DNA from 4 places in the Kutzneria sp. NPDC052558 genome. Region 1 is predicted to be linked to each of the others. Evidence: riboswitches for the same ligand, from Rfam matches in the RefSeq annotation. Region 1 holds a riboswitch; each other region holds the start of a gene.

Evidence for each region. Region 1 has a riboswitch for cobalamin ahead of ACIG5F_RS04495 (ABC transporter substrate-binding protein). Riboswitches for the same ligand answer to the same signal wherever they lie in the genome.
Region 2: linked by a shared signal. The riboswitch ahead of ACIG5F_RS41285 (methylenetetrahydrofolate reductase) and the one ahead of ACIG5F_RS04495 (ABC transporter substrate-binding protein) in region 1 are both predicted to bind cobalamin.
Region 3: linked by a shared signal. The riboswitch ahead of cobN (cobaltochelatase subunit CobN) and the one ahead of ACIG5F_RS04495 (ABC transporter substrate-binding protein) in region 1 are both predicted to bind cobalamin.
Region 4: linked by a shared signal. The riboswitch ahead of ACIG5F_RS11270 (ribonucleoside-diphosphate reductase subunit alpha) and the one ahead of ACIG5F_RS04495 (ABC transporter substrate-binding protein) in region 1 are both predicted to bind cobalamin.

The regions. Positions count from the first base shown of each region.
Region 1 covers NZ_JBIUAG010000002.1:316,993-324,835, reverse strand. Annotated here, with positions in the region: gene ACIG5F_RS04510 (putative bifunctional diguanylate cyclase/phosphodiesterase) at 1-1,970, shown strand, start outside; gene ACIG5F_RS04505 (SAM-dependent methyltransferase) at 1,981-2,787, shown strand; gene ACIG5F_RS04500 (Fe-S oxidoreductase) at 2,800-3,441, opposite strand; gene ACIG5F_RS04495 (ABC transporter substrate-binding protein) at 3,434-3,952, opposite strand; cobalamin riboswitch at 4,118-4,247, opposite strand; gene ACIG5F_RS04490 (hypothetical protein) at 4,378-5,337, shown strand; gene ACIG5F_RS04485 (LamB/YcsF family protein) at 5,423-6,193, opposite strand; gene ACIG5F_RS04480 (response regulator transcription factor) at 6,203-7,006, opposite strand; gene ACIG5F_RS04475 (AMP-binding protein) at 7,064-7,843, shown strand, end outside.
Region 2 covers NZ_JBIUAG010000037.1:8,672-16,514, reverse strand. Annotated here, with positions in the region: gene ACIG5F_RS41310 (AAA family ATPase) at 1-211, shown strand, start outside; gene ACIG5F_RS41305 (hypothetical protein) at 291-413, shown strand; gene ACIG5F_RS41300 (DUF222 domain-containing protein) at 420-1,574, opposite strand; gene ACIG5F_RS41295 (TIGR01777 family oxidoreductase) at 1,985-2,863, opposite strand; partial or broken gene ACIG5F_RS41290 (short-chain fatty acyl-CoA regulator family protein) at 2,903-3,013, opposite strand; cobalamin riboswitch at 3,169-3,290, shown strand; gene ACIG5F_RS41285 (methylenetetrahydrofolate reductase) at 3,300-4,205, shown strand; gene ACIG5F_RS41280 (RNA polymerase sigma-70 factor) at 4,221-5,084, opposite strand; gene ACIG5F_RS41275 (cupin domain-containing protein) at 5,177-5,617, opposite strand; gene ACIG5F_RS41270 (SDR family oxidoreductase) at 5,753-6,499, shown strand; gene ACIG5F_RS41265 (DUF3500 domain-containing protein) at 6,542-7,666, opposite strand; gene ACIG5F_RS41260 (MFS transporter) at 7,677-7,843, opposite strand, start outside.
Region 3 covers NZ_JBIUAG010000015.1:80,440-88,282, reverse strand. Annotated here, with positions in the region: gene hisC (histidinol-phosphate transaminase) at 1-137, shown strand, start outside; gene ACIG5F_RS26385 (glycoside hydrolase family 76 protein) at 156-1,214, shown strand; gene ACIG5F_RS26380 (hypothetical protein) at 1,255-1,539, opposite strand; gene cobN (cobaltochelatase subunit CobN) at 1,720-5,373, opposite strand; cobalamin riboswitch at 5,338-5,482, opposite strand; gene ACIG5F_RS26370 (SAM-dependent methyltransferase) at 5,626-6,444, opposite strand; gene lon (endopeptidase La) at 6,705-7,843, shown strand, end outside.
Region 4 covers NZ_JBIUAG010000005.1:67,063-74,905, reverse strand. Annotated here, with positions in the region: gene ACIG5F_RS11280 (universal stress protein) at 20-550, opposite strand; gene ACIG5F_RS11275 (ribonucleotide-diphosphate reductase subunit beta) at 683-1,711, opposite strand; gene ACIG5F_RS11270 (ribonucleoside-diphosphate reductase subunit alpha) at 1,708-4,056, opposite strand; cobalamin riboswitch at 4,174-4,383, opposite strand; gene ACIG5F_RS11265 (hypothetical protein) at 4,528-7,843, shown strand, end outside.

The DNA.
Region 1 (7,843 bases):
CCACCCTGGCCGACGCGGTCGTCGCCGAGCCGCCGGACCCGGCCGGGGTCGCGGAGATCGGCCCGGCCCTGGTCAACCGGGCCATCTCCGGCAAGGCCACCCTGGCCACCACCCTGGACGTGCTGGGCCGCGGCCTGCTGGCGATGCCGAATCCGCCGCCCGAGCTGCCGGCCCGGGTGGTGGCGGTGCTCAGCGTGCTGGCCGCCGGGTACGCCGAGGCGCTGCGGGAACGCACCTACATCAGCCAGGAGGCGCTGAAGCGCTCGCTGATCAAGGCCAAGCGGGACACCGAGCGCAGCCTGGCCGACAGCGACGCCCGCCTGCGGGCGATCTTCTCCTCCTCGGCCGTCGGCATCGCGATCAGCACTCCCACCGGCAAGTTCGCCCAGACCAACGCCGCGCTGACCGAGATCCTCGGCTACGGCCAGCCGGAGCTGGCCGGCATGAGCGTGCAGGACCTGGCCCACGCCGACGCCGCCGGCTGGCTGGCCGAGAGCATCGCCGACCTGCTGGCCGGCCGCCGGCCCAACTTCCGCGAGCGCTGCCGGCTGGTGCACCAGGACGGCGAGTCGGTGTGGGCCTACCTGGCGGTGTCGCTGCTGCGCGACGACCACGACCAGCCGGCCTACCTGGTCACCATGGTCGAGGACGTCACCGAGCTGCACCTGCTGGGCGACCGGCTGGGCCACCAGTCGCTGCACGACATGCTGACCGGCCTGCCCAACCGCCAGTACTTCGTGTCCACTTTGGAGCGTGCGCTGGGCGGATCGCCGGCCAACGGCCGGATCACGTTGTTCCACTTCGGACTCGACCGGTTCACGGTGGTCAACGACGGCCTCGGCCAGCACGTCGGCGACCAGTTGCTACGGGCGGTGGCGCAGCGGCTGGAGAGTGTGTTCCAGGGCGAGACGGCGATGGTCGCCCGGCTGGGCGGCGACGAGTTCGCCGTGCTGCTGGAGGGCACCGCCGACACACCGGGCGTCGGCGAGTACGCGGCCCGGGTGCTGGACACGCTGGCGGTGCCGATGTTCGTCGGCGGCGACGGCATCGCGGTGTCCACCTGCATGGGCATCGTGGACCGGATCGGCACCGGCCAGGACCCGGCCGAGCTGCTGCGGGCCGCCGACATGACGCTGCACCGGGCCAAGCGGCGCGGCGCCGGCCAGTGGGACCTGTTCGACGCCCGGCAGGACGCCGCCGACCGCTCCCGGTTCCGGCTGGCCGCGACCCTGCCCGGCGCGCTTCAGGCCGACCAGCTGGACGTGGTCTACCAGCGGCTGCTGCGTTTCTCCGACGAGACGACGATCGGCGTCACCGCCCGGCTGGCCTGGCGGCCGCCGGCGCAGCAGCCGATGCGGCACAGCGAGGTGCTGGCGCTGGCCGAGGAGACCGGCGTGGTGCTGCCGGTCGGTCGCTGGGTGATCCGCCGGGCCTGCCAGCAGGCGGCCGAGTGGTGGAAGGCCCACGGCCCGGCCACGCCGCCGCTGGTGGTCGACCTGTCGGCCGGCCAGGCCCGCGACCCGGACCTGGTCGGTGTGGTCCGCCGCGAGCTGGACGCGGTGGAGTTGCCGGCCGAGCAGCTGCGGCTGGGGGTGTCGCTTGGCAGCGCCGCCCAGAACGACGAGATCATCGACAACATCCTGGTGCTGGCCGAAATGGGCGTCACATCGTCCCTTTTGGACTACGGCACCGAGCACGCGGACCTGTTGCTGCGCGGGGAGTTCACGCTGCGGGCGGTGGTGCTCGACCCTCGGCTCGGCGACTCGCTGGCCGAGGAGCGCGCCGCCGAGATCACCGAGCCGGTGGTCCGCAGCCTGGTCGACTTCGCGCACAGCCTGGGGCTGCCGGTGGCGGTCGGCGGCATCCGGCACGAGGAGCATCTGCGCCGGCTGCGTGCCGTCGGCGTGGACGCGGGACAGGGCGAGCCGCTCTCGCCGTCGGTGAGTGCGGACCGGATCACACTGGGATAGGGAGACAGTCATGTCGGGAGCAGTGGACTGGGTGCCGGCCGAGGTCGACGTCGACGTCCCCAGCTCGGCCCGGATCTACGACTACGTGCTCGGCGGGGCGCACAACTTCGAGCGCGACCGCATGATCGGCGACCAACTGGCCCAGGTGGTGCCGGTGCGGGAGATGGCCCGCCTGAACCGCTCGTTCCTGCGCCGGGCCGTGCTGTTCCTCATCGACAACGGCATCCGGCAGTTCCTCGACATCGGCTCCGGCATTCCCACCGTCGGCAACGTGCACGAGGTCGCCCACGAGGCCGATCCGTCCTGCCGGGTGGTGTACGTGGACTACGAGCCGGTCGCGGTCGCGCACAGCCAGTTGATCCTGCGTGACGACCCCAACGCCGTGATGGTGCAGTCCGACCTGCGCGACCCCGAGCGCATCCTCAACGACCCCGAGACCCGCCGGATGCTGGACTTCGACCAGCCGATCGGCCTGCTCATGGTCGGGGTTTTCCAGTTCATCGCCGACGCCGACGATCCGGCCGGCGTGATCGCCCGCTACCGCGACGCCCTGCCGTCGGGCAGCTACCTGGCGCTGTCCCACTTCACGCCGGACAACATGGAGGAGGGCATGGCCAAGGCGGTCGGGGTGTTCCAGAACAGCGCCGAGCCCATCCACCCCCGCACCCACGCCCAGGTCACCGCCCTGTTCGACGGCTTCGACCTGGTCGAGCCGGGCGTGGTCTTCACCGCCAACTGGCGCCCCGAGTCCGCCGCCGACCAGGGCGACGACCCCGAGCACTCCGGCATCTACGCCGGCGTGGCCCGCAAACCCTGACCCCGCCGGGGTTCAGAGGAGTTGGGCGGCGGCGAGCATGCGGGCGCGGCGGACGTCGGGGTCCTGGTGGGGGCAGCTGGCGCAGGGGGCGAAGCCGGCGTGGTCGATGAGGCAGCAGGAAACCCGGCGCACCAACGGCTTCCCCTCGATCGGCACGAAGCGAGCCGGCGGCAGCGGCCGGCCCATCCCGGCCACCAGCCAGGACGCCTGCTCGACGCCACGGGCCGGATCGCCCAGATCCCGCCAGGCCCGCAGCAGGCTGTTGGCGACGGCGTCGGTGGTGATGGCCCACAGCGGCGGCAGCCGCACCCCGGACACCGCCGACAACGTCTCCAGCACCGGCTCCAGCGCGGCCCGCAAAGCCGTTGGCAGCAAGGCGACTTCGGGCAGCAGACCGCCGGGGTGGACGTTCACGACGCGGCCGTCCTCGCCGACGTGCACCCGCAGGCGGTCCAGCGCCGGGTCGGCGGCCAGGTCGATCTCGGCCAGCCGGGTCAGCAGCGAGGTCAGCACCACGCTGCTGGTGCTGTACCACCACAGGGTGCCGGCGACCCGGTTGTCGTCGGTGGACCACCGGCGGCGGTTGTCGGCCAGGAACCGCCCCATCTCGGCCGGGTCGGTCAGCGCCGTCCCGGGCAGCATCCGCTCAGCCATGGAGGAACTTCGCCAACGCGACCGCGGAGTCCACGTCCCGCCCGTCCGACACCCGGTTCGCGTACGGCAGCACGAAGAACCGCCGCTGCGCGATAGCCGGCAGTCCGGCCAGTTCCGGCCGCCCCAGCAGGAAATCCTCCATCTGCCGCGCCTGTTCCTCGTCGGCCGCGTCGATGGTGATCACCTCCGGCGCCCGCGCCACCACTTCCTCCCAGGACACGTGGATCCAGCTGTCCTGGACGTCGGTGAAGACGTTCACGCCGCCGGCGTGCGCGATGATCGCGTCGGGCGCGGCGAAGTGCCCCGAGGACAGCGGTTGCTTGTCCCCGCGGCAATCGTAGTGGAAGACCTTGGTCGCCACGGGGGCCTTGGGCCGGCCGGCCCCGGCGACCGCCCCTAGCAGAACCTGGGGCGTTCGCACCTCCCAGAGGATGGCATCACCCGGCCGGGTGGAACCGCCGAGAATGCGGCCGATCAGCACCGAGAGCGTGTCGGTGACCGGCAGTGACACGGGGCCGAGCAGCACTCCGGCCAGCAGGGCAGGACCAGGACAACGACCGAACCGGAGAGCAGCGCGGAGAACCGGGCCCGCTCGCCGGACGGCGCGGCACCGCGCGCAGGCATCGACAGCCGGCCCTCCATCACCTCGTGGACGCGCCTTGCCGTGCCGTGGCGGGCCTCCTGGCTGACGGGTGGTGCGTGCGGCGAGCGGCCTTCCCAGGCGGTGAAAAGCCCAGTGACCCATGCGTTCTCGCGCACATCCCGACCACAGTGGCGAGTGCCGCTCCGGTCTGGCGGCGGATTCCGGTCACCACGGCCCGGTCACGGTAGGCAGCGCCCGTCAACACTGTCAACGTGACCTGGTCGGGGGATGCTCCGGTTGACATCGGTGCGGTCGGTGGGGAGCATTCGCGCAGGCGAGTCGGGGAGTGAGTGGTGACCCAGCTGCGTCAAGCCGAAGTGGTGCTGCCGGTCGCCGAGAGCGGCCAGGACAGCCCGGGCTCGGCCCTTGGTGCGATAGGCGCGGTGCCGTGGCCGCGGCGGACGGCCCGACCCCGGGACCCCCGTCCGGTGCCGGCGGTGGTGCTGGAGAACGACCTGTTGATCGCGACCGTCCTCATCGGACAGGGCGGTCGGCTGCATTCGTTGTGGCACAAGCGGGAACACCGGCCGGTGCCGTTCTGCTCGCCGGCCTTCCAGCCGGCCAGCGGCGGGCCGGTGTTCGCCGCGCCGGTGCACGGCGACACGCTGCGGGTGTGGGAGTGGGACACCGCGCGCGATCTGCCCTTCCAGGTCGACTTCGTGCTGGCCGACGGGGAGTCGCTGCGGGTCGACACCAAGGTGCGCGACCCCCGCGGGCACACCGAGTGGGACGAGGCGCCGCCCGGCGAGCTGATCGCCGCCGGCTCGGGCTGGGGCGCGCTGGAGCTGACCCGCCTGGGCGTGCTGCTGCCGGCCACGCCGTTCACCGGCCTCGGCGCGCCGCAGCGGCCGTGGCTGGAGTTGTTGCACGGCAACATGATCGCCTCCGACCCGGAGCAGCCGCCCGGCCGCAGCCTGGTGTCCGCGCCGTGGCGGGCGATGCTGGAGGCGGCCCCGGAGAACTGGCTGACCGCCTACCACCTGGGCGTGGCCCGCTGGCACGCCAGGGAAAGCGAGGCGGCCGTCGCCGCATGGCGGCGGTCGATCGAGCTGGCCGTCTCGCCGTGGGCGCTGCGCAACCTGGCCGTCGCCGAGTTCCGCGGCGGTCACGTCCGCGAGGCCGCCGAACTGCTCACCGCCGCCGCCTGGTCCACTCCCGCCGTGCCGGCCCTGTCCGTGGAGGCCGTCGACCTCCTCCTGGCCGCCGGCCAGGCCGACGAAGCCGCCACCCTGCTACGCAGAGTCCCCACCTGACCCCACCGACTCGCCATTCCCCGCTTGGAAGGGGGCTTTCCTACACTCCGAGTGTAGGAAAGCCCCCTTCCAAGTGGGAGGGCGGTTACTGAGCGGAGTGGGGTGGGGCGGCGAAGGGGGTTGGGGGGAGGCCGGCGGCCATCAGAGCGGCGCGGACCCGGCGGGCGATCTCCACCGCGCCCGGGGTGTCGCCGTGCACGCACAATGATTGCGGGGCAACGGTAACGACCGTGCCGTCCACGGCGGTCACGGTGCCGTCCACAGCCATCTGCACGCAGCGGGCGACGATCTCCTCCACGTCGTGCAGCACGGCGCCGGGCAACCGCCGGGACACCAACGCGCCTGAAGGGGTGTAGGCCCGGTCGGCGAAGGCCTCGCGCACGGCGGTCAACCCGGCGGATTCGGCCTGGCGCAAGGATTCCGAGCCCGGCAGGCCCAGGATCGGCAGCGTCGGGTCGTACCGGCGCACGGCCTCGACCACGGCTGCCGCCTGTTCGGCGTGCGTCACGATCGCGTTGTAGAGCGCCCCATGCGGCTTCACGTAGCGCACGCGCGTGCCGGCGATGCGGGCGAAGCCGTCCAGCGCCCCGATCTGGTAGATCACGTCGTTGGCCAGCTCGGCCGGGTCCACGTCGATGAACCGGCGGCCGAAGCCGGGCAGGTCCCGATAGCCGACCTGGGCCCCGATGACCACGCCCCGCTCGGCGGCCCGCTCGGTCACCCGCCGCAGCACCGTCGGGTCCCCGGCGTGGAAGCCGCACGCGACGTTCGCGCTGGTCACGACGTCGAGCAGGGCCTCGTCGTCGCCCAGCCGCCACGCCCCGAAGCCCTCGCCCAGATCGCTGTTCAAGTCCATGGCCCCAACCTAGGGCAGCAGGCCGAACCGCCGGGCGGCGACCACCGCGGCCAGCCGCGAGTGCACGTCCAGCTTGCGCATGGCGCTGCGCAGATAGGCCTTCACGGTCTCCGGCCGCACCCCGATCCGGGCCGCCACCTCGGCATTGGTCTGCCCCAAGGCGATCCCCGACAGCACGTCCAACTCCCGGGCCGACAGCGACGGCACCGCGGCGTCGGAAGGGGCCCAGGAGGACGCGAGTCGGGCGCAGACGTCGTGCACCCGTTGCCGCAGCGCATCATCGGTGACCTCGGCCGCCAGCTGGCGCAGCTCGGCGTGCGCGGCCCGCACTTCCTCCCAGCCGCGAGGCACCGTCACGTCCTCGATACGGCTACGCTGCGCGTCCCGCACCGCCAGCCCCTGCTCCAGGTCCCGGGCCGTCTCCCGCGCGGCGGTGAGCACCCGGTCGCCCAGCGGCAGCGCCTGCCGCAGCGCCCCGTACAGCACGGCCCGCACCACCCGGTTGACCACCACCGGCACGGCCACGATGGACCGCAGCCCCTCGGCCGTCACCGGCAGGTCGTACTGGTGGCTGATGCCGGCGGCCTGCGGGTAGTCGGTGACGGCGACCGGCTTGGCCAGGTCCAGGGCCTTGCCGCCGAGGCCGTTGCCCCGCACGACCATCAGCCCGGACAACGCGGTGGTGCTGGTCCCGACCAGCTCGGACAGCTTCACCCCGGTCGAGTGGGCCAGCCCGCCGAAGGCGACCGGGAGGCCGGTGGCACGCCGCATCGTGGCGAGGGCCCGACGGACCTCAGTCGCGTCTTCCTGCATCGGGGTCCCCCTTTCCGGGGGTAGCGGACTGCGCTGTCCGGCACCACCATCGCCTGCGTGACCGATACCGCGTTTCGGGCGGCCCGCGACCTGCTGCTCGCCCACCGAGAAGACTACGCCGCCGCCCGGGACGGTTTCCGCTGGCCAGAGCTGGGCGAGTTCAACTGGGCCCTGGACTGGTTCGACACGATCGCCGCCGGCAACCAGCGGCCGGCGCTGTGGATCGTCGAGCAGGACGGCAGCGAGCGGCGGATCTCGTTCGAGCAGATGGCGAAGCGGTCCAACCAGGTCGCGAACTGGCTGCGCGGGCACGGGGTCCGCCGCGGCGACCGGATCATCCTGATGCTGGGCAACCAGGTCGAGCTGTGGGAGACGATCCTGGCGGCGATGAAGCTGGGGGCCGTGCTGATCCCGGCCAGCACCCTGCTCGGCGCGGCCGACCTGCGCGACCGGGTCGAACGCGGGCAGGCCAAGCACGTCGTGACCGGTCTGCCCGGCAGTTACGCCGATGTGCCCGGCGACTACACCCGGATCGCCGTGGGCGCGCCGGCCGAGGGCTGGCTGGACTACGCGGATTCCGCTGCCGCCGACGACACCTTCACGCCCGACGGCGTCACCCGGGCCGACGACACGTTGCTGCTGTACTTCACCTCCGGCACCACCGCCCAGCCGAAGCTGGTCGAGCACACGCATGTCTCCTACCCGGTCGGGCATCTGTCCACTATGTACTGGATCGGGCTGGAGCCCGGCGACGTGCACCTGAACATCTCCTCCCCGGGCTGGGCAAAACACGCGTGGAGCAACGTGTTCGCGCCCTGGAACGCCGAGGCGACGGTG
Region 2 (7,843 bases), on a different contig from region 1:
GGAGACCGTTCGCAAGCGTGGCGCCGGCGTGGCCGAGGAGTTGACCCCGCAGGAGGCGCAGATCGCGCGGCTGGCGCTGGCCGGCCGCACCAATCCGGAGATCGCTGCCGCGCTGTTCCTCAGCCCGCGCACCGTGGAATGGCATCTGCGCAAGGTGTTCACCAAGCTCGGCATCAGTTCGCGGCGCGAGTTGGCTACTTCTTCGCTGTGAGCGCCGCCATGAACGACTTGCGCAGCCCGGCCGGCCCGATGATCGGCAACGCCGCCCGAAAAGCTTCGACTCGTGGGTGGTGACCGTGCTCGTCGAGCTCCCCATCGAGGCCGTCTACGCCACCAAGCGGGTGCTGGTGCAGTCCGCCGAGCTCTCAGCCCGTGACCCGTTCGCGGTCCATGCCGCGCTCGGCCTCCGGTGATCGCCTCTAGCCCGCTTTTCGCCACCGCCCGTGTCCGTCGCTGAACACGGGCAGCCCCTCGTTGATCTCCACCGTCCAGTCGCTGTGGTGGATCAGCCGATGACAGGCGCTGCACAGCAGCACCAGATTGTCCAGACTGGTCGGCCCCCCGTCAGCCCATTCCACCACGTGATGCGCGTGGCATTGCCGGGGTTTCCTTCCACATCCCGGAAACGCGCACCCCTTGTCCCGGATGATCAGTGCTCTGCGTATCGCGTTGGGGATGGTCCGGCTGGCCCGTCCGATGTCCAGCACCTCGGACCTGGCCCCGAGCACCACCCGCAGGATCGTGCTGTCGCAGGCGATCCTGCGCACCGAGGCGGCGTTGAGCGGCCCCATGCCCGCCAGGTCGGCGGTGCCCCGCTGCTCCTGAAAGTCCTTCCACGACATGGTGAGGGCGATGTGCGGCTTCTCCCCGCCCTCCTCGGGCAGGTCCTTGCAGCCGGCCGCCAGTTCGAGGATCTCCACCAGCGCGTCGCCCTGCCGCTCGGCGGTCGTGCGCGGGTCCTCAGCCGATGTCGGCTTGGCCAACGGGCTGATCAGCGCCTCCAACAGCGCCAGGCTCTCCAGGTCGAGGAACCCGTCGATGTCCCCGCCGTTGCGGCGCTTGCGGATGGTCAACGTCCGCTTGGGCCGGGCTGACTCCCGGTCATCAGGCGCTTTCCCGTCCTGGTCCAGCAACACCAGGATCCGCTGGGCGACGTCCTTGAACTGGCCGAGGTCGAGCGTCGCCGCGTATCGCACCAACGCCGCCTCGACCTTCTCCCGGTCCGGCTCCGGCGCCTCGGCGAGCGTCTTGTCCATGACGACCAGATGCTGCCTGCTCAGCAACGCCTCGGCCGCCACCTCCCGGACCGCGTCCCGCTGAAACAACTCCGCGTGCCGCACCAGCTCCCGGGCCTCACCCCGGGTGATCTCCCACTCCACTGTCAGATCCGCGACCAGCGCCGCCCGATCGTCCTTGGTCCGGTTGGTGCGGTTCCACAACTCCCGCACATCCTCGACCTGCCCCAGGTAGTCGGCCTTACGTCGCCGCTCCCGCCTTTTCCCGTCACTGCGCAGCGCCCCGTCGCTCAGTCGCCACCTCTCGGCGTCGACTGGCAATTCTGGGTTCGCTGACATACCCCCATCTTACCACTCACCAGAGACAAATCCCCTTGCCAGACAAGGATTACCCGATCGTGTCCACCCTGAAGATTCCTTCAGGAAAGCGCTTTCCAACCTAGCAACGCGCCCACCCCCCAAACGGCAACCAAACAACCAAAGCCACCCCCCTCCCACGTCCCAAGCCCTCTGTAAACCGCACCACCCACCCTCCCGCCACCGCGCCACGACCCCCACCCCCCACCTGACTCGCGGCACTCCAGCCAGACACGGCAAGGGCTAAAGCATTTGAACCCAGCGGTAGACACGCCCTAGCGGTGGGGCAAGCGCAGCCCTGCCAGCCGGTGCACATGAAAGTGTGGCGAGCACCCGATCAGCGCAAGAACCACAGACCCACCCCCACCTCCACCCCCACCCCCAAGAACCTCCTACAAAGCAGCCGCCAGTGCCACCGACACGGTCGGATGGCGGAATTCGAAGCCGTGGCGCAGCAGTGCGTCGGGGACGGCGCGTTGGCCGGTGAGGGCGCCGGCGTCGGCGAGTTCGCCGGCGAACAGTCGTAGGAGCCGGGGCGGGTAGACCCATGGGGTGGGGCGGTGGAGGAGGCGGCCGACGGCGCGGACCATTTCGGCGTTGGTGACGGGTTGGGGCCCGGACAGGTTGACGGGGCCGGTGATCTCGGGGTGTTCGAGAACGTGCTTGATGGCGGAGACCTCGTCGTGGAGGGAGATCCATGCGAGGTACTGCCGTCCAGTCCCCATGCGGCCTCCCGCGCCCCAGGCGACCATGGGCCGCAGCTGCCCGAGCAAACCGCCGGTAGGCGACAGAACAATCCCTGTGCGCAGCAAGACAACCCGAGCGTCCGAGGCGGCAGCGGCAGCCTCTTCACGCTCGCGGTCCATGTCGGCGAGGAATCCGGACCCGGCAGGCGCGGACTCGTCGACGACGGTGTCGCCGGTGTCGCCGTAGTAGGCGACGGACGAGCTGTTCAACAGCGCGGGAACGCCGTGGGAAGCGACTGCCTCCGCCAGCACCCGTGTGGGCACGACGCGGCTGTCGATGAGCTCCTGCTTGAACTCGGGTGTCCATCTCCGAGCGGTGGTGTCGACCGCACACAGGTTGATCACGGCATCGACGCCGTCCAGCGCCCCGTCCTCAAGAGAACCCGCCACCGGATCCCATTGGCGTTCGTCGGCGGCGGTGGGGGAGCGGCGGACCAGGCGAAGGACCTCGTGTCCGGCGGAACGCAGGACCGGTGTCAGCGCGGTCCCGATCACCCCGGACGCCCCGGCGACCACTACACGCATCGGACTCCCCATCTCGCGGCTCGGTTAACACCGTTAACGCTAGCAGTCCGGGTACGGCACGAAGGTACTGCGGTTCTCGTTGGCGCGCAGCGGCCGGCCGATCTGCGGGGCGGCGCGCTGGGGGCACAGCGGCCGGTCGCAGGTGCGACTACCGCAACCCCGCCTACCGCAACCCCGCCGAGCTGCTGACGTCGTTCACCACCGGGGTGAACCTCAGCACGCCAGGCATCTGGCCTGAAAGATCTGGCTGTTTCCTCCGTTGTCGTTCCGAATGGCGGGCGTGTGCGGGACCCGCGGGGCCTCGGCCGGTATCGTCTGGCCGAGGCCCGCGGTGCAGGGAAGCCGGTGCGAATCCGGCACGGTCCCGCCACTGTGACCGGCTCCACGGGCCGGGAGTCAGACACCGGCCGCGGGCACGGCTGTGTTGTCCACGAGGATGGAGCTGACACGCGTGGAGTGCGCGCATGTGCTGGATCGCCTGAACGGGCCGGGGCCGGTGTTCTCGGTCGAGTTCTTCCCGCCCCGTGACGCCGCCGACGAGCAGCGGCTCTGGCTGGCGATCCGGCAGTTGGAGGGCCTGGACCCGGCGTTCATGTCGGTGACCTACGGGGCCGGCGGGTCGAGTCGGGACCGGACGATCCGCACCACCGGTCGGGTGGTGCAGGAGACGTCCCTGTTGCCGATGGCGCACCTGACCGCCGTCGACCACTCGGTCGCCGAGCTGCGCAACGTCATCGGCTGGTACGCGGCGGTGGGGGTGCGCAACATCCTGGCCGTGCGGGGCGACCCGCCCGGCGACCCGATGGGGGAGTGGGTCAAGCACCCGCAGGGGTTGACCTACGCCGAGGAACTGGTCTCGTTGGTGCGGGAGCTCGGCGACTTCTGTGTGGGAGTCTCGGCTTTCCCGTACGGGCATCCCCGCTCGGCCGACCTCGACACCGACACCGAGTACCTGGTGCGGAAGTTCCGGGCCGGCGCGGACTTCGCCATCGCGCAGCTGTTCTTCGAGGCCGAGGACTTCCTGCGGCTGCGGGACCGGATGGCCGCGCGGGGCTGCGACGCCCCGCTGTTGCCCGGGATTCTGCCGCTGACCACGGCTCGCACGCTGCACAAGACCGTGGAGCTGTCCGGCGCCCCAGTGCCGGCGTCGATCGCGCGGCGGCTCGAACCGCTGGTCGACGACCCGAAGGCCTTTCGGGCCGAGGGCATCGACGTGGTCACCGAACTGGCCCAGCGCCTGATCGACGAGGGCGTGCCGGGCGTGCACTTCTACACGTTCAACATGTCCAGGGCCACCACCGAGGTGGTCGGCCGGCTGGGCCTGCTGCCGGCCCGGGCCTGAGCCGACCGGCCGAGCTCACAGCGCGGTGAGCTTGGCCGGGTTCAGCACCCACATCACCTCGTCGATGCCCGCGGCCGATCCGGCCACGGCCAGCACGCCGATCGTCTCGCCGTTGCGTTGCAGCAGCACGGCATCCGCGCCGTTCAGGGCGGCCGGCACGGCCCGCACGTCGTCCCAGAAGTTGGTCGACCAGGCGCGCACCAGCTTGGCCACCGCGTCCGCGCCCCTGACCACGTGCTTCGTGGCCCGCACGACGCCGCCGCCGTCGGAGTAGCTGACGACGTCCGCGGCGAACAGCTCCTCCAGCGCCGACAGGTCCCCGGCCTGCGCCGCCTTGACGAAGGCGGTCAGCAGCCGCCGCTGCTCGTCCGGGTCGACCGGGGCCCGGCGCTCGGCCGCCAGATGCTTGCGGGCGCGGCTGACGTACTGCCGGGCGGTGGCCTCCGTGGTCTGCACGATCTCGGCGATCTGCTGGTACGGGTAGTCGAACGCCTCCCGCAGCACGTAGGCGGCGCGCTCGGTCGGCGTGAGCTTTTCCAGCAGCAGCAACACACCCAGTTCCAGCGCGGCCGCCCGCTCGGCGCCCAGCTGCGGGTCGGCCGATGTGTCGATCGGCTCCGGCAGCCACGGCCCGACGTAGCTCTCCCGCCGCGCGTAGGCCGTCTGGGTGGCGTTGATGGCCAGCCGGGTGGCGGTGGTGGCCAGGTAGGCCGCGGGGTTGCGCACCGCCGAGCGATCGCAGGTCTGCCAGCGGATCCAGACCTCCTGCACCAGATCCTCGGCGTCGGCGGCCGTGCCCAGCATGCGGTAGGCGATGCCGAACAGGCGGGGCCGCACCTCGGCGAAGACCGCGGCCGCGTCGTCGAGCGTCGTCTCCATGCTGTGTGGTCCCTTTCGACGGGGCTGGCGCGGTGCCTCCGCAGCGTACGCCAGCCCCGTCGCCCACCCAGCGCCCACGGACCCCGTTGGCATCATCCGTTGGGCTGAACGCCTGTCCTGCCAACGGAAACCGGCGCGCGGCGGTCCTTGCGCAGCGCCAGTTCCTCGGCGCTGACCGGCACCAGCATCGGCTGCCCGGGCACGCAGAACATGGTCACCACGAAGGCCGACTCGGCGTCGGCCAGGTGGTTGCCGTCCTGGTAGTGGATCACGTCGCCGCCCGGCTCCCAGAACGCCTCGCCCGCCTTGACCACCCGCGCCGGCTCGCCCTCCAGCTCGAAGACGATCTCGCCCTTGACCACGTAGCCGTAGGCCGGGCCGGAGTGGCGGTGCGGCGGCGCGCCGGGGCTGTCGGGCGGCAGCGTGACGAGAATGGTCATCGCCTCGGCCTGCGCGTGGATCTGGGGCGCGTTCGGCACGGTGGCCACCACGTCCAGCTGTGGCGGCGGTCCGGCGGCGTAGAAGTCGTCCACGGTGTGCTCCTCCGGTTCTCGGGTTGACGATCAGCTAGGACCGGGCCGGCCCCGGATGTGTGACAGCCGGGGTGTCACAAACCTGAGGGCTGCCCGGTCCTAGCTGGCGAGCCACCGCGAACACGGGGAGGAACCATGAAGATCGTCGTCATCGGGGGCACCGGCCTGATCGGCTCGGGCGTGGTGCGCCGGCTGACCGAGGCCGGCCACGAGGCCGTCGCCGCCGCGCCGAGCACCGGTGTGAACACGCTGACCGGCGAGGGGCTCAAGGAGGTGCTTCAGGACGCGAACGTGCTGGTCGACGTGTCCAACTCGCCGTCGTTCGCCGACGACGACGTGATGAGCTTCTTCACCACCTCGACCGGCAACCTGACCGAGGCCGCCCGGGAGGCCGGCGTCGGCCACTACGTGGCGCTGTCGATCATCGGCATCGACCGCTCGCCCGAGATCGGCTACTACCGGGCCAAGGTCGCCCAGGAAAGCGCCATCCGCGCGGCCGGGCTGCCGCACACCATCCTGCGGGCCACTCAGTTCTTCGAGTTCGCCGGGGCCATCGCCGACTCGTCCATGGTCGACGGCGCGGTCCGGCTGCCGGGGGTGGGCGTGCAGCCCATCGCCGCTGTTGACGTGTCAACAGCGGTCGCCGGCGCCGCCGCCGGGGACCCGGCCAACGGCATCGTCGAGATCGCCGGGCCGCAGTCGCACACCTTGGACGAGTGGGTGCGCCGGGTGCTGGCCTACCGGGGCGACCGGCGCCAGGTGATCACCGACCCGAACGCCCTGTTCTACGGCGGCGTGCCCGGACAGACCGTGCTGCTGCCCGGGCCGGACGCCCGGCTGGCGCGGACCAGCCTGGACGAGTGGCTGGCCGCCCAGCACTGACGGACTCGCGCGGGTGGCGTTCCTCCATGCGCCACCCGCGCCCTAACGGTGGTGGGCGGCGAGGTGGCGGGCCAGCACGTCGTCGCCGAAGTCGCCCTCCGGGTCCCGCCACACCGAGTGCACGTGGTTGACCTCGCGCTGCGTGTTGTCGTACTCGGCCAGCAATCGCGGACCTTGTAGCCGGTAGTAGTGCGGCTGGCCCGGCTCGACGCCGCCGGCCCAGGCGAAGTGCACGTCCAGCAGCTTGTCGCCGGCGAACTTGGCCGCCTCCCGCTCGGCCAGCTCGTCCGGGACCCGGCCCAGGAACACCATGAGCAGGGCTCGCAACTGGTCCTGCTGTTGTCGTGACAACTTGGCCGCCGGCACGCCCTTCGGGACGGTCGTCAGGCTCACGTCGTCGAGATGCTCCGGCCGCAGGCCGATGCCGGCCTCGGCGTTGCGCTGGATCTGCTCAACGGACTCGGCCAGGCGCGGCTCGGTGAACCGGCCGCGCCAGACGTCCGGCAGGCGCATCGCCGTGTCCCCGTGGGCGATCCGGGGCCGGTTGCCGCTGACGACGTCCACCGGCGGCGTCCGGCTGATGATCGTCTGCTTGAGCAGCTCCTCGTCGAACGAGCGCACCAGCTCCCGGCCCAGGTCCTCCACCGCCCCGAGCGGCCGGAGCAGGTGGCCGCCCAGCAGCGGCGAGGCCGCCGGGTCCGCGCCGAGGAAGCACGGCGTGCTGGCCTGAACTGTGCCGTTCAGCACAACGTGGTGCACCGACACGTGGTGCCCGCCGAACCGCCACGACCAGGGGCCCTCGTCCGACGGCTCGCCGAACACCCGCAGCCAGTACAGCTGCGGATCCCGCCCGCGCTCCCGGCCCCAGTCCACGCGCCAGCCCTCCAGGCCGTCGAGCACGTTCTCCAGGCCCATGATCGTCGACACCGTCACGAAGCCCGCCCGCGACAGTCCCGACGCCACCAGCCTCATCGCCAGCTGCTGCTGCGCCGGCCGCATCCGCGTCAGCGGCAGGCCCCCGTGGTCGGTCGGCGTGTAGTACCAGCGGCGCCGCTCCTCCTCCGCCGGCCACGGCCACGCCGCCGCCGCGCGCTGCTCGTCGTCCAGACTGTCCAGCCAGGCCCGGGCGGCGTCGACCATCCGCCCGGCCGGATTGCGGTCCGTCACAAGGAAGAACCTATCCCGCTGCCCGCCGCCAGGCGAGGCCGGCGGCCGTCGCGGCGACCACGCCGGCGGCGCCGGCCAAGCCGATGACGGCACCAGGATTGAGGACCTCGGCGAGCAGGCCGGCCAAGACGATGCCGATGCCCTGGGCGGACTGCATGGCGGCGCTGGCCAGGCCGA
Region 3 (7,843 bases), on a different contig from region 1:
CCACCGAGTTCGCCGACCGGGCGCAGGCCGCGGGCGTGATGGTGCGGCCGTTCCCGGGCGAGGGCGTGCGGATCTCGGTCGGCGAGCCGGAGGGCAACGACCTGTTCCTCGGAGTCGCCGAAGCCTTCCGATCTTGATCTGTCACGCTGGTCCCCATGCTCGCTCGTCTCGGTGCGCTGATCGGCGCGTTCCTGCTGGCGCTGCCGGCCGCCGCCCAGGCGGCGCCGGTGGCTCCCGCCCCCGCCGTCAAGTGGATCACTGAGGCGTCCGCGACACTGGACCACTGGTACAACCCGGACGACGGCCGGTACAACACCACGAACTGGTGGAACTCGGCCAACGCGCTGCGGGCCCAGCTGGTGGCCTCGGCCTTGCTGGGCAACGACATCGGGCCCGAGCGCGCCGCCAACACCTACAACCAGAACATCGGCAGCTGGTTCCGCAACGACTACTACGACGACGAGGGCTGGTGGGGCCTGACCTGGGTGCAGGCCTACGACCAGACCGGCGAGCAGAAGTACCTGGTGCTGGCCGAGTCCCTGTTCACCGACATGGCGCACGGCTGGGACCTGCGCTGCGGCGGCGGCATCTGGTGGTCCAAGGACCGTAATTACAAGAATGCGATTCCCAACGAGCTGTTCCTGTCGCTGGCCGCCGCGCTGTCGCTGCGCACCACCGGGCCGGCCGCGGCCAACTACAAGCAGTGGGCGCTGCTGGAGTGGGACTGGTTCAGCCACACCGGGATGATCAACGCTCAGGGTCTGGTCAACGACGGGCTGACCGAGGACTGCGAGAACAACGGCCGCACCACGTGGACCTACAACCAGGGCGTGGTGCTGGGCGGGCTGGCCGACCTGTACCGGCTGACCGGGGACCGGAGTCTGCTGACCGCCGCCGGCTCGCTGGCCGACGCGGCGATGACCAAGCTTTCGGATGCGAACGGCGTGCTGCACGAGCCGTGCGAGGCGTTGCACTGCGACGTGGACCAGACCCAGTTCAAGGGCATCTTCGTGCGCAACCTGGTGGCGCTCAACGAAGTCGCGCCGTCGAGCAGCTACACCGCCTTCGCCGTGCGCAACGCGTTGGCCGTGTGGAAGTCACGCAGTCGCGGCAACCAGCTCGGCCTGTTCTGGAGTGGACCGTTCGACGCGGCCGACGCCAGCCGGCAGAGCTCGGCCCTGGACTGCCTCAACGCGGCCATGCAGTTGAGTTGATCCGCCAGTCAATTCTGGCTCTACTGAACTGATTTCCGCGTCAGTTCACGATGGGCTGGGTCAGCGTGTCGATGTGGTCGGGCGGCGGCAGCTCGGCGCTGCGCTGCGCCGGAACCGGTGTCGACTCGGCCCGGTTGATCACCACCACGTTGGCCATCGGGTCGGTCTCCTCGTTCAGCATCGGGGAGAGCGAGCGGGCCACCGCCTTGAGCCGGCGAAGCCGGCGCGCCACCAGGAAACCGATGAACCGAGGCGAGGTCAGCCACCAGCCCAGCAGGAGGCCGGCCGCGGCGATCACGGCCAGCACCACCAACTCGACCCGCACGGCGCACCCCCTTCCCCAGCGACGGACGACTCGGAGCGCTATCTGGTACGGCGTCCGGCGTCCGCGGGTTCACCGCCACCTCCCGGCGGCGGCGAACCCGCGTCGGCGTCTCCTGTCATTAAAGGACCTTCGGACCCGAAATGCCCGCGAAGTCACCGGTCTGGGGTCAAACGGCGCCGGTTATTCCTCCAACTGGCCTTCCAGTTCCAGATAGACCGTGCGCAGTTGGTCGAGAACGGTCTCGTCCGGCTGCGCCCACAGTCCCCGATCGGCTGCTTCCAACAGGCGCTCCGTCACGCCGCGCAGCGCCCACGGGTTCGACTTGCGCATGAAGTCCTGGACTTCCTTGTCAAAAACGTACGATTCTGCAAGTTGCGCGTACATCCAGTCGTCCACGACTCCGGCGGTCGCGTCGAATCCGAACAGGTAGTCCACAGTGGCCGCCAACTCGAAGGCGCCCTTGTAACCATGTCGACGCATGGCCGATATCCAACGGGGGTTGACAACGCGGGCTCGGAACACCCGCTTGGTCTCCTCGCCGAGCGTGCGGGTGCGCACCGCGTGCGGCACCGCCGAGTCGCCCACGTAGGCCGCCGGGTTGTCGCCGGTGAGCGAGCGCACCATCGCGACCATGCCGCCGTGGTACTGGAAATAGTCGTCCGAGTCGGCGATGTCGTGCTCGCGGGTGTCCACGTTCTTGGCCGCCACCTGGATCCGGCGGTAGGCCGTCTCCATGTCGTCGCGGGCCTGCGCGCCGTCCAGGCCGCGGCCGTAGGCGTAGCCGCCCCAGGTGGCGTAGACCTCGGCCAGGTCGGCGTCGTCGCGCCAGTTCCGGGAGTCGATCAGCGGCAGCAGGCCGGCGCCGTACGCGCCCGGCTTGGAGCCGAAGATCCGGGTGGTCGCCCGGCGCTGGTCGCCGTGTTCGGCCAGGTCCCGGCGGAAGTGGGCGGCCACGTAGTTGTCCTCGTCGGACTCGTCCAGCCGGGCCACCGCGGCGATCGCGTCGTCCAGCACCGCGACCACGTGCGGGAAGGCGTCCCGGAAGAAGCCGGAAATCCTGACCACCACGTCGATCCGGGGACGCCCCAGTTCCGGAACGGGAACGATCTCGAAGCCGGTGACCCGGCGGGACGCGTCGTCCCACACCGGCCGGGTTCCCAGCAGCCACAGCAGTTCCGCGATGTCGTCGCCCTGGGTCCGCATCGCCGAGGTGCCCCACACCGTCAGGCCCACGCTGCGCGGCCACTCGCCGGTGTCCTCGTGATGCCGGGCCAGCAGGGAGTCGGCCAGCGCCGAGCCCACGTCGAAGGCGTTGCGGGACGGAATCGCCTTGGGGTCCACGGAATAGAAGTTGCGGCCGGTGGGCAGCACCGACACCAGGCCCCGGGTCGGCGAACCGGACGGCCCCGGCTCGATGAACCGGCCGTCCAGCGCCCGCAGCACGTTGCGGATCTCGTCGGTGGTCCGGGCCAGCCGCGGCGCCACCTCGTCCCGGGCGAAGCCGAGCACCTGCTCCACGCTCTCGACCCGTTGCCCCAGCACGGTTTCCACGATCCCGTCGGTGGCCCAGCCGTTGTCGTGCACGCCCGTCACCAGCCGGCGGGCCAGCTCCTCCAGCAGGTCCACCACGTCCGCGCCGGTCTGGGCTGGACCCTCGACCAGTTCGGACAGTCGGCCGGCATCGACGCGGGCGCCGGGGTCGGCCAGCAGCGCCTCCTCGTCCAGTCCGAAGTGGACGGCCAGCGCCGCCCGCAGTCCGGTGATCGCGCCGACCTTGCCGCCGAACACCTGGCGGGCCCGCAGCACCGCCAGCACGTCGTTGACCAGCTCCTCGCCCTCCGGGGCGCGGCCGAGGACATGCAGGCCGTCCCGGATCTGCACGTCCTTGATCTCGCACAGGTAGCCGTCGATGTGCATGACGAAGTCGTCGAAGTCGTCCTCGCCGGGGACCTCGGCCTGGTGCAGGTCGTGGTGCAGCTTGGCGCTGGTGACCAGTTCCCAGATCTGGCCGCGCACGGTGGCGAGCTTGGACGGGTCCAGGGCCTGCACGGTGGCGTACTCGTCGAGCAGCTGCTCCAGCTTGGCCATGTCGCCGTAGGTGTCGGCGCGGGCCATCGGCGGGATCATGTGGTCGACCACCGTGGCGTGCGCGCGGCGCTTGGCCTGCGTGCCCTCGCCCGGATCGTTGACGATGAACGGGTAGATCATCGGCAGGCTACCGAGCACCGCGTCCGGCGCGCAGTCGTCGGCCAGGCCCAATCCCTTGCCCGGCAACCACTCCAGCGTGCCGTGCTTGCCAAGGTGCAGCACCGCGTGCGCGCCGAACTCGTGCTCCAGCCAGCGGTAGGCGGCCAGGTACTGGTGCGAGGGCGGCAGGTTCGGGTCGTGGTAGATGGCCACCGGGTTCTCGCCGAAGCCGCGCGGCGGCTGGATCATCAGCATCACGTTGCCGAAGCGCAGCGAGGCCACGTAGATCTCGTCGTCGGTCACGTAGAGCTGGCCGGGGGCCGCGCCCCAGTGCTCGGCGACACCGTCCTTGAAGGACTGTGGCAGCGCGTCGAACCAGGTCCGGTAGGTGGCGGCCGGGACCTTGATGGCCGCGCCGGACATCTGCTCCTCGGTCAGCCAGTCCACGTCGTGCCCGCCGGCGGCGATCAGCCGGTGGATCAGCGTGTCGCCGTCCAGTGTGGACACATCGAGGCCGCCGAGGTCGTAGCCCTGCTCGGCCATGCGCCGCAGCAGGATCACCGCCGAGGCCGGCGTGTCCAGGCCGACCGCGTTGCCGACCCGGGCGTGCTTCGTCGGGTACGACGACAGCACGATCGCGACCTTCTTGTCCTTGTTCTCCAGGTGCCGCAGCCGCGCCAGCCCCACCGCCGTGCCGGCCACGCGGGCGGCCCGCTCCGCGTCGGCCACGTACACCGGGATGCCGTCCGGGCCGTTCTCCTTGAAGGAGAAGGGAACCCCGATCAGCCGGCCGTCGAACTCCGGGATCGCAACCTGCATCGCCGCGTCCATCGGCGTCAGCGCCGCGTCCGAGTCCCGCCAGGTCGCCCGGGACGACGTGAGGCAGAGTCCTTGTAGGACCGGGATGTCCAGCTGCGCCAACGCCCCCGCGTCCCAGGCGTCTTCATCGCCGCCCGCGCTGGCGTCCGCCGCCACCGCCCCGCCGGCCGCCAGCACCGTCGCCACCACCGCGTCGCAGCGGCCCAACGTCTCCAGCAGGCCATCCGACTCGTCGCCGGCCAGGCCGCGCAGGGAGCCGCAGAACACCGGCAGCACGTTGGCCCCCGCCGCCTCCACCGCGTCGGCCAGTGTGTCCACGAACGCCGTGTTCCCGGCCAGCGCGTGCGCCCGGTAGAACACGATGCCCACCGTCGGCTTGCCCTCCTGGCGCCGCCGCTTCCCGTGCACGCCGAACACCGGGGTCCGCGCCGGCGGCTCGAAGCCCTCGCCGGTCAGCAACACCGTGTCCGACAGGAAGTTGGCCAGCTGGCCCAGGTTGGCCGGGCCGCCCTCCACCAGGTAGGCAAGCGCTTGCGTGGCCACCCCCGCCGGCACCGTCGAGGCCGCCATCAGCTCCGCGTCCGGCGTCGCCTCCCCGCCCAGGCACACCACCGGCTTGCCGCCGGCCAGGACCGCGTCCAGGCCCTCCTCCCAGGCCCGCTTGCCGCCCAGCAGCCGCACCACCACCAGGTCCGCCTCGGCAAGCAGCCCCGGCAGCTCCTCGACCTCCAGCCGGGCCGGGTTGCCGACCGTGTAGTCGGCCCCGCTGGCCCTCGCCGCCAACAGGTCCGTGTCTGCCGTCGAAAGCAGCAGGACGCGCGAAGTCATCAGCCGTACCCTCCTCGGGGTCCCGCGCCCCGGGTAGAGACATCACGGCCGGTGGTGGAGTGTCTGGCTTTCACAGTGGCGCGACCGCCCCGGACTCCCACCGGGTTCCTCGCTCCCACCGCCGTCTGGTCCGACCCAGCCTAGCCACCCCCCGCCCCCACCCAGCCCCAGCGAGAGCATCTTCGCGCTTGGAAGGGGGCTTTCCTTCACTCGGAGTGGAGGAAAGCCCCCTTCCAAGCGTCAGAGTCAGAGTCAGAGACAGGGCTTGTGGCCGACGCCGCCGTAGGAGAGGTGGACCTTGCCCTCGTTCTGCTCGCTCCACTCCGAGCGCCACTGCCGCACCGGCACCACGCCCGGCGGCACCAGGTCCAGGCCGGTGAAGAACTTGGCGACCTCGCCGTACGGCCGGGGGTGCAGCTGGGCGCTGATCTGCCGGTAGATGCCCTCGACCCGGCTCACCCCCGGGAGCTGGTCCTCGGGCACGAAATCGACGGTGGCGTGGGACAGGGCCAGGAAGCTGCCGGGGGCCAGCGCGGTGCGGTACGCCTCGACCAGACCCTGGGGATCGTCGTCGTCGGGCAGGTAGTGCAGCACGGCGATGGCGATCAGCCCCACCGGCCGGGAGAAGTCGATCATGTCGCGGACCGCGGGCAGGTTCAGCACCGAATCGGGGTGGCGCAGGTCGGCCCGCACCGAGGCGACCAGCGGGTTGGCGCCGAGAATGGTCCGACTGTGGGCCACCGCGATGGGCTCGTTGTCCACGTAGACCACCCGCGCGTCGGGGGCGAGGCGGTGGGCGATCTCGTGCACGTTGCCCACGGTCGGAATGCCGGAGCCGAGGTCGAGGAACTGGTCGACGCCGGCCTCGACCAGCGCGGTGACCGCCCGCCGCAGGAAGGACCGGCTGGCCCGCATGCCGTTGGCCACCTCGGGCATGGCCTGCACGGCCTGCTTGGCCGCCCGCCGGTCGACCGCGAAGTTGTGGGCCCCGCCCAGGAAGTAGTCGAGGATCCGGGCCGGGTTGGGGCGGTCCAGGTCGACGTCGGCCGGTATCCACCGAGGACGGTGCATCGGCGCGACCCCTTCCCCTAGATTCACCCGATCGTGTTAATGGTGGAGGTGGCCCCGGTCGGTGTCCACCGCGCACGGGTCACGAACACGCAGGCATTTTGTCGGATCACCGCGCGTTGCACCCGTTGGTCCAGTCCCGATGGGCGCGGTTGGCGGTCACGCAGCGTCACAAATGCTGATCGCCATCAGCGAACGCAACTTCGGGAACACATCCGAGCTCCAGTTGGTTGAGCCAGTACGACTCAACCTTGGAGGAAGACGTGAGCGAAACACTGGCACTCCCGGTGCTCCCGCTGGACGACGTGGTCGTGCTGCCCGGCATGGTGGTGCCGGTCAAGCTCGCCGACGCGGAGATCCGCGCCGCCGTCGAGGCCGCGCAGGCCGGCGACACCGGCTCGAAGGTGCTGCTGGTGCCCCGGTTGGAGGGCAAGTACGCGAAGGTGGGCACCCTGGCAGTGATCACCCAGATCGGCCGGCTGCCCGGCGGCGAGCGCGCCGCCGTGGTCCGCGGCACCGACCGCGTGCGGATCGGCACCGGCACGACCGGCCCCGGGGCGGCGCTGTGGGTGGAGGCCGAGATCCAGGACGAGCCTGCGGTCGACGACGCCACCCGTGAGCTGGCCAAGGAGTACCGCACCCTGGTCACCTCCATCCTCCAGCAGCGGGGCGCGTGGCAGGTGGTCGACTCGGTGCAGGGCGTCGACGACCCCTCGGCGCTGGCCGACCTGGCCGGCTACGCCTCCTACATCACCGACGAGCAGAAGATCTGGCTGCTGGAGACCGTCGACGTCCGCGAGCGGCTGGAGAAGCTGCTGGCCTGGGGCCGTGAGCACATGGCCGAGCTGGACGTGGCCGAGACGATCCGCAAGGACGTCAAGGAGGGCATGGAGAAGCAGCAGCGGGAGTTCCTGCTGCGCCAGCAGCTGGCGGCCATCCGCAAGGAACTGGCCGAGCTGGACGGCAAGCCGGCGTCCGAGGAGCAGGACTACCGGGCCCGGGTCGAGGCGGCCACGCTGCCGGAGAAGGTGCACGAGGCCGCGATGGCCGAGGTGGACAAGCTGGAGCGCACCTCCGAGCAGTCCCCCGAGGTCAGCTGGATCCGCACCTGGCTGGACACGGTCCTGGACATCCCGTGGAACACCCGCACCGAGGACGCGTACGACATCAAGGGCGCGCGGGCGGTGCTGGACGCCGACCACTCGGGCCTGGACGACGTGAAGGAACGGATCATCGAGCACCTCGCGGTGCGGCGGCGCCGGGAGGACAAGGGCCTCGGGGTCGTCGGCGGCCGGCGCAGCGGCGCCGTGCTCGCGCTCGTGGGCCCGCCCGGCGTCGGCAAGACCTCGCTGGGCGAGTCGGTGGCGCGGGCCATGGGCCGCAAGTTCGTCCGGGTCGCCCT
Region 4 (7,843 bases), on a different contig from region 1:
CGGTTCGGCCCCGGACCGACTACCCGTTGTTGCCGACGAGATCGTTCACGACCCGCTTGCGGCGCAACAACCGCGGCAGCATGCCGTGATCCATCTGCTGACTCAGCGGTGACGGCGGCACCACCAGCATCGCGCACCGCGCGTGGGCCGCGCAGTACCTCGGCACCGAGGGGATGAAGGCCCGGCGCCACACGCTGCGCCGGCCCGCGCCGATCACCATCAGGTCGTTCTCGTTGTTCGCGACACACACCAACGCCTTGCCCGCGTCGGCGCGCACCGCCACCTGCCGCACGTCCACGTCCTCGGGAATGCCGCCAAGCGCCTCGTCCCACGCTCTGGCCAGCCGCTCCCAGGCTCCTTGCTCCCACAACTGCTTGAGCTGCACGTCGAACGTCCGCCGGTAGGCGGCCTCGCCGCCCGGCGCGCTCCACGCGATGACCGCGACGAGCGGCACCGAGCGCATCCGCGCCTCGGTCACCGCCCGCCGCAAAGCCTGCAAGCTGCCGACCGAGCCGTCGACACCGACGACGACCCGTCCAACACCATCCATCACCGGAACATGGTAGTTCTCGGCGCAAGTGCACACCGTCACCCGAACGCGTTCTTGATGACTCCTGTGCTCAGCGGCACAGCGCTTGTGCCGCGCGGGGCTCGGCCCCCGGGTAGCCGATGCCCTCTCCTTTCAGAAATCTTCGTCGAAGCTGACCGTTCCCGTAACAGCGACCTGGTACGCGGAGACCCGGCGCTCGAAGAAGTTGGACAGCTCCTGCACGTCCTGCAACTCCATGAACCCGAAGGGGTTCTTGGCGTTGAACTCCGGGGCCAGGCCCAGCGCGGCCAGCCGACGGTCGGCCACGTGCTCAAGATAGGCGCGCATGTCCGCCAACGACATGCCGGCAACCCCTTGTCCCAGCAGGTCTTCGGCGAACTTGGTCTCCGCGTCCACCGCCTCGCGCAGCATCTGCCGGACCTGGTCGTGCAGCGCGTCGTCGAACAGCTCCGGCTCCTCGCGGCGAACCGTGTCCACCACGTCGAAGGCGAACGCCATGTGCATGGACTCGTCGCGGAACACCCAGTTGGTGCCCGAGGCCAGCCCGTTGAGCAGGCCGCGCGAGCGCAGGAAGTACACGTAGGCGAAGGCGCCGTAGAAGAACAGGCCCTCGATGCAGGCGGCGAAGCAGATCAGGTTGAGCAGGAAGGCCTTGCGGTCCTCCTTGCTGTGCAAGCGGTTCAGGTGCTCGATGGAGTCGATCCACTTGTAGCAGAACTCGGCCTTGTCCCGGATGGACGGGATGTTGTCCACCGCCGCGAACGCCTCGGCCCGCTCGTTCTCGTCGGGCAGGTAGGTGTCCAGCAGCGTCAGGTAGAACTGGACGTGCACGGCCTCCTCGAACAGCTGGCGCGACAGGTAGAGCCGGGCCTCGGGCGCGTTGACGTGCTCGTACAGGTTGAGCACCAGGTTGTTGGCGACGATGGTGTCGCCGGTGGCGAAGAAGGCGACCAGCCGGTTGATCAGGTGCTGCTCGGCCGGCGTCAGCTTCTTCAGGTCGGCGAGGTCGGAGTGCAGGTCGACCTCCTCCACCGTCCACGTGTTCTTGATGGCGTCGCGGAAACGCTCGTAGAACAGGGGATAGCGCATCGGCCGCAGGGTCAGGTCCATGCCCGGGTCGAGCAGGGACTGCTTGCGCGCGGTGTTGTCGAGGGTGGTCACTGGCAGGCCTCACACGATTCGGGGTTCTCGAGGGAGCAGGCGATCACATCGGCCGGGGCCGCGGGCACCGTCGCCTGCTGGATGCGCGTCGCCGGACGGGACCGCAGGTAGTAGGTGGTCTTCAGCCCGGACTGCCAGGCGTAGCGGTACATCGAGGACAGCTTGCCGATCGTCGGCGAGGCCAGGAACAGGTTCAGCGACTGGCTCTGGTCGATGTACGGGCCGCGGGCGGCGGCCAGCTCGATCAGCGACTTCTGCGGAAGTTCCCACGCCGTGCGGAACAGCGAGCGGCTGGCCTCGGGCAGGCCGGCCAGGCCCTGCGCCGAGCCGTCGTCCCGCTTGAGCTGGTCGCGGGTCTGCGCGGTCCACAGGCCGTGCTGCTTGAGCTCCGCGACGAGATAGGTGTTGACCTGCAAGAACTCCCCGGACAGGGTCTCCCGCTTGAACACGTTGGACACCTGCGGCTCGATGCACTCGTAGCAGCCGGCGATCGAGGCGATCGTCGCCGTCGGCGCGACGGCGATCAGCAGCGAGTTGCGCAGGCCGCTCTCGGCGACCCGCTCGCGCAGCGCGGCCCAGCGCTCGGTCTGCGTCGGCGTCACGCCCCACAGGTCGGGCTGGAGATCGCCCTGGGCCGCCCGGGTCTGGTTGTAGGCCGGGTGCGCGCCGGCCGACGCGGCCAGGTCGGCCGAGGTCTCCAGGGCCGTGAGGTAGATCTCCTCGGCGATGCGGGTGGACAGCTGCTTGGCCGCGGCCGAGTCGAAGTCCAGGCGGTGCTTGAAGAACACGTCCTGCAAGCCCATCACGCCCAGGCCAACCGGCCGCCAGCGCGGGTTGGACCGGCCGGCCGGCGCGGTCGGGTAGTAGTTGATGTCGATCACGCGGTCCAGGAACGTGACCGCGGTGCGCACGGTCTCGCGCAGCTTGTCCCAGTCCATGGAATCGCCGAGCACGTGCGCGCCCAGGTTGACCGAGCCGAGGTTGCACACCGCGGTCTCGGTGTCGCTGGTGACCTCCAGGATCTCCGTGCAGAGATTGGACAGGTGCACCACGTTGCCCGGTTCGGCGGTCTGGTTGCAGGTGCGGTTGGCGGTGTCCTTGAAGGTCATCCAGCCGTTGCCGGTCTGGGCCAGCGTGCGCATCATCTTGGCGTACAGGTCGCGGGCCTTGACCGTGCGCACGGCCCGGCCGGCCTGCTCGGCCGCGCGGTAGGCGCGGTCGAACTCCTCGCCCCACAGGTCCGGCAGCTCCGGCGTCTCGTCCGGGTCGAACAGCGACCAGTCGGCGTCGGCCTCGACCCGGCGCATGAACTCGTCCGGGATCCAGTTGGCGATGTTCAGGTTGTGCGTGCGCCGCGCGTCCTCGCCGGTGTTGTCGCGCAGCTCGAGGAACTCCTCGATGTCCGGGTGCCACGTCTCCAGGTAGACGCAGGCCGCGCCCTTGCGCCGGCCGCCCTGGTTGACCGCCGCCACCGACGCGTCCAGCGTGCGCAGCCACGGCACGATGCCGTTGGAGTGGCCGTTGGTGCCGCGGATCAACGCGCCCCGGGAGCGAACCCGGGACCACTGCACGCCGATGCCGCCCGCGAACTTGGACAGCTGCGCCACCTGCGCGTACCGCTCGTAGATCGACTCGAGTTCGTCGCGCGGCGAGTCGAGCAGGTAGCACGAGGACATCTGGGTGTGCCGGGTGCCCGAGTTGAACAGCGTCGGCGAGCTCGGCAGGTACGCCAGCGAGGACATCAGGCGGTAGAAGCGGATCGCCTCGCCCGCGGTGTGCGACAGGCCGCAGGCCACGCGCAGCAGCCAGTACTGCGGGCGCTCCACCACCGTGCGCTTGTCGGGGTGGCGCAACAGGTAGCGGTCGTACACCGTGCGCAGGCCGAAGTACTCGAACCGCCGGTCGGCGTCCGCGTCGATCGCGTCGTCCAGCTTGCGGGCGTGGGTGGCCACGAACTTGGCCGTCTCGTCGCCGATCAGGCCCTCGCGGTGGCCCAGCGCGATGCTCTGGCTGAAGGAGTGGACGCCCTGGAGGCGGACCTCCTTGTCGATGTACGCCGCCAGCAGCTGGGCCGCCAGCTTGGAGTACTCGGGCTCCTCCGACACCAGCTCGGCCGCCGTCTGGATGGACAGCCGGTCCAGCTCCTCGGTGGTCGCGCCGTCGTACAGGCCGTTGATCGTCTTGGTGGCCACCCGCAGCGGGTCCACCTCGGCCAGCCCGACCGCGCAGCGCCCGACCGCCTTGACGATCTTGTTCACGTCGACGGCCTCGAACTCGCCGCTTCGTTTCCTGACCCGCATCGTCGGGTGGGGATCGGTGTCTACCCGCACCACTGTCTGCGTCACAGCCTGAGCTCCTCGCACGCTGTCGGCCTTTGCGGGCGGCGCGCGAGGACCCACCGGCAGGCGCCGGCCGGCGATCCCCCACGCCCTCCCTCGGGGCCTGGACACGAGCCCGTTCACGGTGCGAACGGGCGAGCGGGCAGGTCTTCGGACTCACGGGCATGCCGGCAGGCACCTACTGGCCGTCGCTTCCCAGGCCACCGCGGCCCAGTGCTTCGTTACGGCGGTCGTTCCCGTTCACCGCTGCGGGGCAGTCCCGGATTCGCACCGGGTTCCCTCTTACGACGACCGCCCTGGCGGGACGGCCGAACCAGCTCGGTGAGCACAATACATGGGCGGCGATCAGTCGCAAGCACCCACATGTTGTGCCGGCGTGTCCCACCGACTGCACGATCGGGCACCGTGAGCGACGATGTCGCGACTCTGCGTGGCTATCCCGGTAGACAGGATCCAGAGGTCTGCCGAGGAGGGGCTGTGCCACGACCCGAACGACCGCTGGACCCGACGCACGGCGCGGTGGGCGCGTTCGCCGCCGACTTGCGCCGACTGCGGGAGCGGGCCGGCCGCCCGACATACCGGGAGCTCAGCCAGGCCGCGCACTACTCGCCGACGGTGCTGTCACAGGCCGCCGCCGGACGGAAGCCGCCCACGCTGGCGGTCACGCTGGCCTACGTCACGGCCTGCGGCGGCGACCCCGAGCACTGGCGGGCCCGCTGGCACGAGCTCACCGCCCAGATCGGCGGCGATATCGACAACCGCGACCCCGGTTGCGCGCCCTATCTGGGGCTGGCACCGTTCGAACCCGATGACGCCGACCGGTTCTTCGGCCGGGACGAGTTGCTCGACGACCTCGTGACCCGGGTGAGCCAGCGACGGCTGGTCGGCGTGTTCGGCGCGTCGGGCTCCGGGAAGTCCTCGCTCGTGCGGGCCGGACTGGTGGCCATGGCCCGCAAGCAGGGACTGATCGCGACCGGGCCGACGCTGTTGCTCACCCCGGGACCACATCCGATCGAGGAGTTGGCCGTCCACCTGGCCGCGGCGAGCGGACTGTCCTCAGTGGAGTTACGGGCGGAACTCGCCGCCGCACCGGACAACCTGCGGCTGCGGGTGCGCCAAGCCCTGCACGACGAACCGGACGACGTCGACCTGTTGGTGGTGGTCGACCAGTTCGAGGAGGTCTTCACCCTCTGCCACGACCCGGACGAGCGAGCGGGGTTCATCGCCGCGTTGGTGGCGGCCACCAGCGCGCCGGGCAGCCGGGTCCGAGTGGTGCTCGGGGTGCGGGCCGACTTCTACGGCCATTGCCTGCGACACCCCGAGTTGGTGGCGGCGTTGCGGGACGCCCAGGTCCCCGTCGGCCCGCTGAGCCCGGAGCAGTTGCGGGAAGCCATCATCCAGCCCGCGGTGCATGCCGGGCTGACTGTCGAATCCGCGCTCGTGTCCCGGCTGATCGCCGACGCCGCCGGCCAGCCGGCGGTGCTGCCGCTGGTGTCGCACGCGCTGATGGAGACCTGGCGTCGGCGACGCGGCACCCGGCTGACGGTCGCGGGCTACGAGGAGACCGGCGGCCTGCACCAGGCCATCGCCCACACCGCGGAGCAGGTCCACACCGCACTCGACGCCACGCAGCGCGAGATCGTCCGCGGCCTGTTCCTGCGGTTGACCGCCTTCGGCGAGGGCACCGAGGACACCAAGCGCCGCGTCGCCCGGACGGAACTGGACGCCGATCCCGACACCGCCGTGGTGCTGGAGAAGCTGACCAGCGCCCGGCTGCTGACCGCCGACCGCGACAGCGTGCAGATCACCCACGAGGCGTTGATCCGCTGCTGGCCCCGGCTGCGCGGATGGCTTGCCTGCGACCGGGACCGGCTGCGCGCCCACCGGGAACTCACCGAGGCCACCAACGCCTGGGAGCTGGTCCACCGCGACCCAGGGGCGCTCTACCGCGGCGCCCGGCTGGCGGTCGCCCGCGATCGGCTCGGCGCCCACGACACGACGCTGACCGCACGAGAACGGGAATTCCTCGAGACCAGTCTCGCGGCGGAGGCCGCCGAGCAGGCCAGCGAGCGCCGCCGCAGCCGCCGGAGCCGCCAACTCACGGCGCTGCTGGCGGTTCTTCTCGTGCTGGCCGTGATCGCCACCGGGATCGCCGTGCGGTCCCAGTACGCGATCGCGCAGGAGCGCAACGCGGCCATCGCCGGCAAGGCCGCCCTCGACGCCGCCGCGCTGCGCGAGTCGAACCCGGCGCTGTCGATCCAGCTCAGCCTCGCCGCCTACCGGCTCTCCCCCACGCCGGGGACCCGTGACGGCCTGCTCAGTGCGTTGGCCACGCCCTACGCCGCCAGGATCACCGTGCACACCGACACCGTCGAGGCGGTGTCCTATAGCGATGACGGCCGGCTGCTGGCGTCCGCGAGCGCGGACAAGACCGTGCGGATCTGGGACGTGTCAACGCCTCTGCGCCCGTCCGCGGTGGCCACGATCAGCGGCGACGCCGCCGTGCGCGGAGTGCGGTTCGCTCCCGGCGGCCGGATCATGGCGACGGCCGACGCCGGAAGCACTCCGCGGGTGCGGTTGTGGGACATGAGCAAACCTCAGCAGCCACGCCAGCTGGCCACTCTCCCCGTCGACGCCGGCATGGCGGCCTTCAGCGGCGACGGGCGCCTGCTGGCCACCGGATCCGCCGACTCGGTGCGCCTGTGGGATCTGACCGACCCCAGCACCCCTCGGGCAGTCGGCGCCGTCCCGATCACCTCGGGCCGCGTCCGCGCGATCGATCTCAGCCCGCACGGCCCCCTCCTCGCGGTCGCCGGCCCCGGGGACGGCTCCGGCCTGTGGAACATCGCCGACCCGGCACACCCCGTGTCACTGTCCACGGTGCACGGCAGAGTGCGGGCGGTGTTCAGCCCGGACGGCCGTGTGCTGGCGACCACCGACGACCGCGACAGCACGCCGAGGCTATGGGACATCAGCGATCCCGGAGCGCCGCAGCGGGCGGCCGTGCTGGTCGGGCACACCGCCAGCGTCAACACTCTCCGGTTCGCGCCCGACGGGCACGGCCTGGCCACCAGCGGCGACGACAACACGATTCGCCTGTGGGACACCACCGATCCGCGCCAGCCCCACCTCGCCGCCAGCCTGACCGGCCACACCAACACCGTGTACGCGCTGGCGTTCAGCCCCGACGGGCGGACCCTGGCCTCCGGGGCGGGCGACACCACGGTGCGGCTGGCCGATCTGTCCGGACTGTTCCTGGCCGATCACGCCGACACCGTCGTCGCGGCGGCGTTCAGCGCCGACGGCCGGATGAGCGCCACCGCGAGCATGGACCACACGGTTCGGCTGGCCGACACCACCGATCCGCGCGATCCGCGCCCGCTGGCCATCATCGACCACCCCGATGCCGTGTTCACCGCGGCGTTCAGCCCGGACGGACACCTGCTCGCCGTCTCCGGCCGCGACCACACCGTGCGCCTGTGGGACATCACCGAGCCTCGCCGGCCCCGGCCGGCGGGCGTGGTCACCGGGCACGCCGACGCGGTCTGCCAGGCGGTGTTCAGCCCCGACGGGCGCCTGCTGGCCACCGCGAGCTGGGATCACACCGCGCGGCTGTGGGACATCACCACTGCGGCGTCGCCACGTCTCGTCGGCATCCTGACCGGCCAGACCGACGTGATCTCCGACGTGGCCTTCACCCCGGACGGACATCGGCTGGCCACCGCCAGCCAGGACGTGCGGCTGTGGGACATCACCGATCCGGTGCGGCCACAGCTGTTGGCGGCCGTCGGCG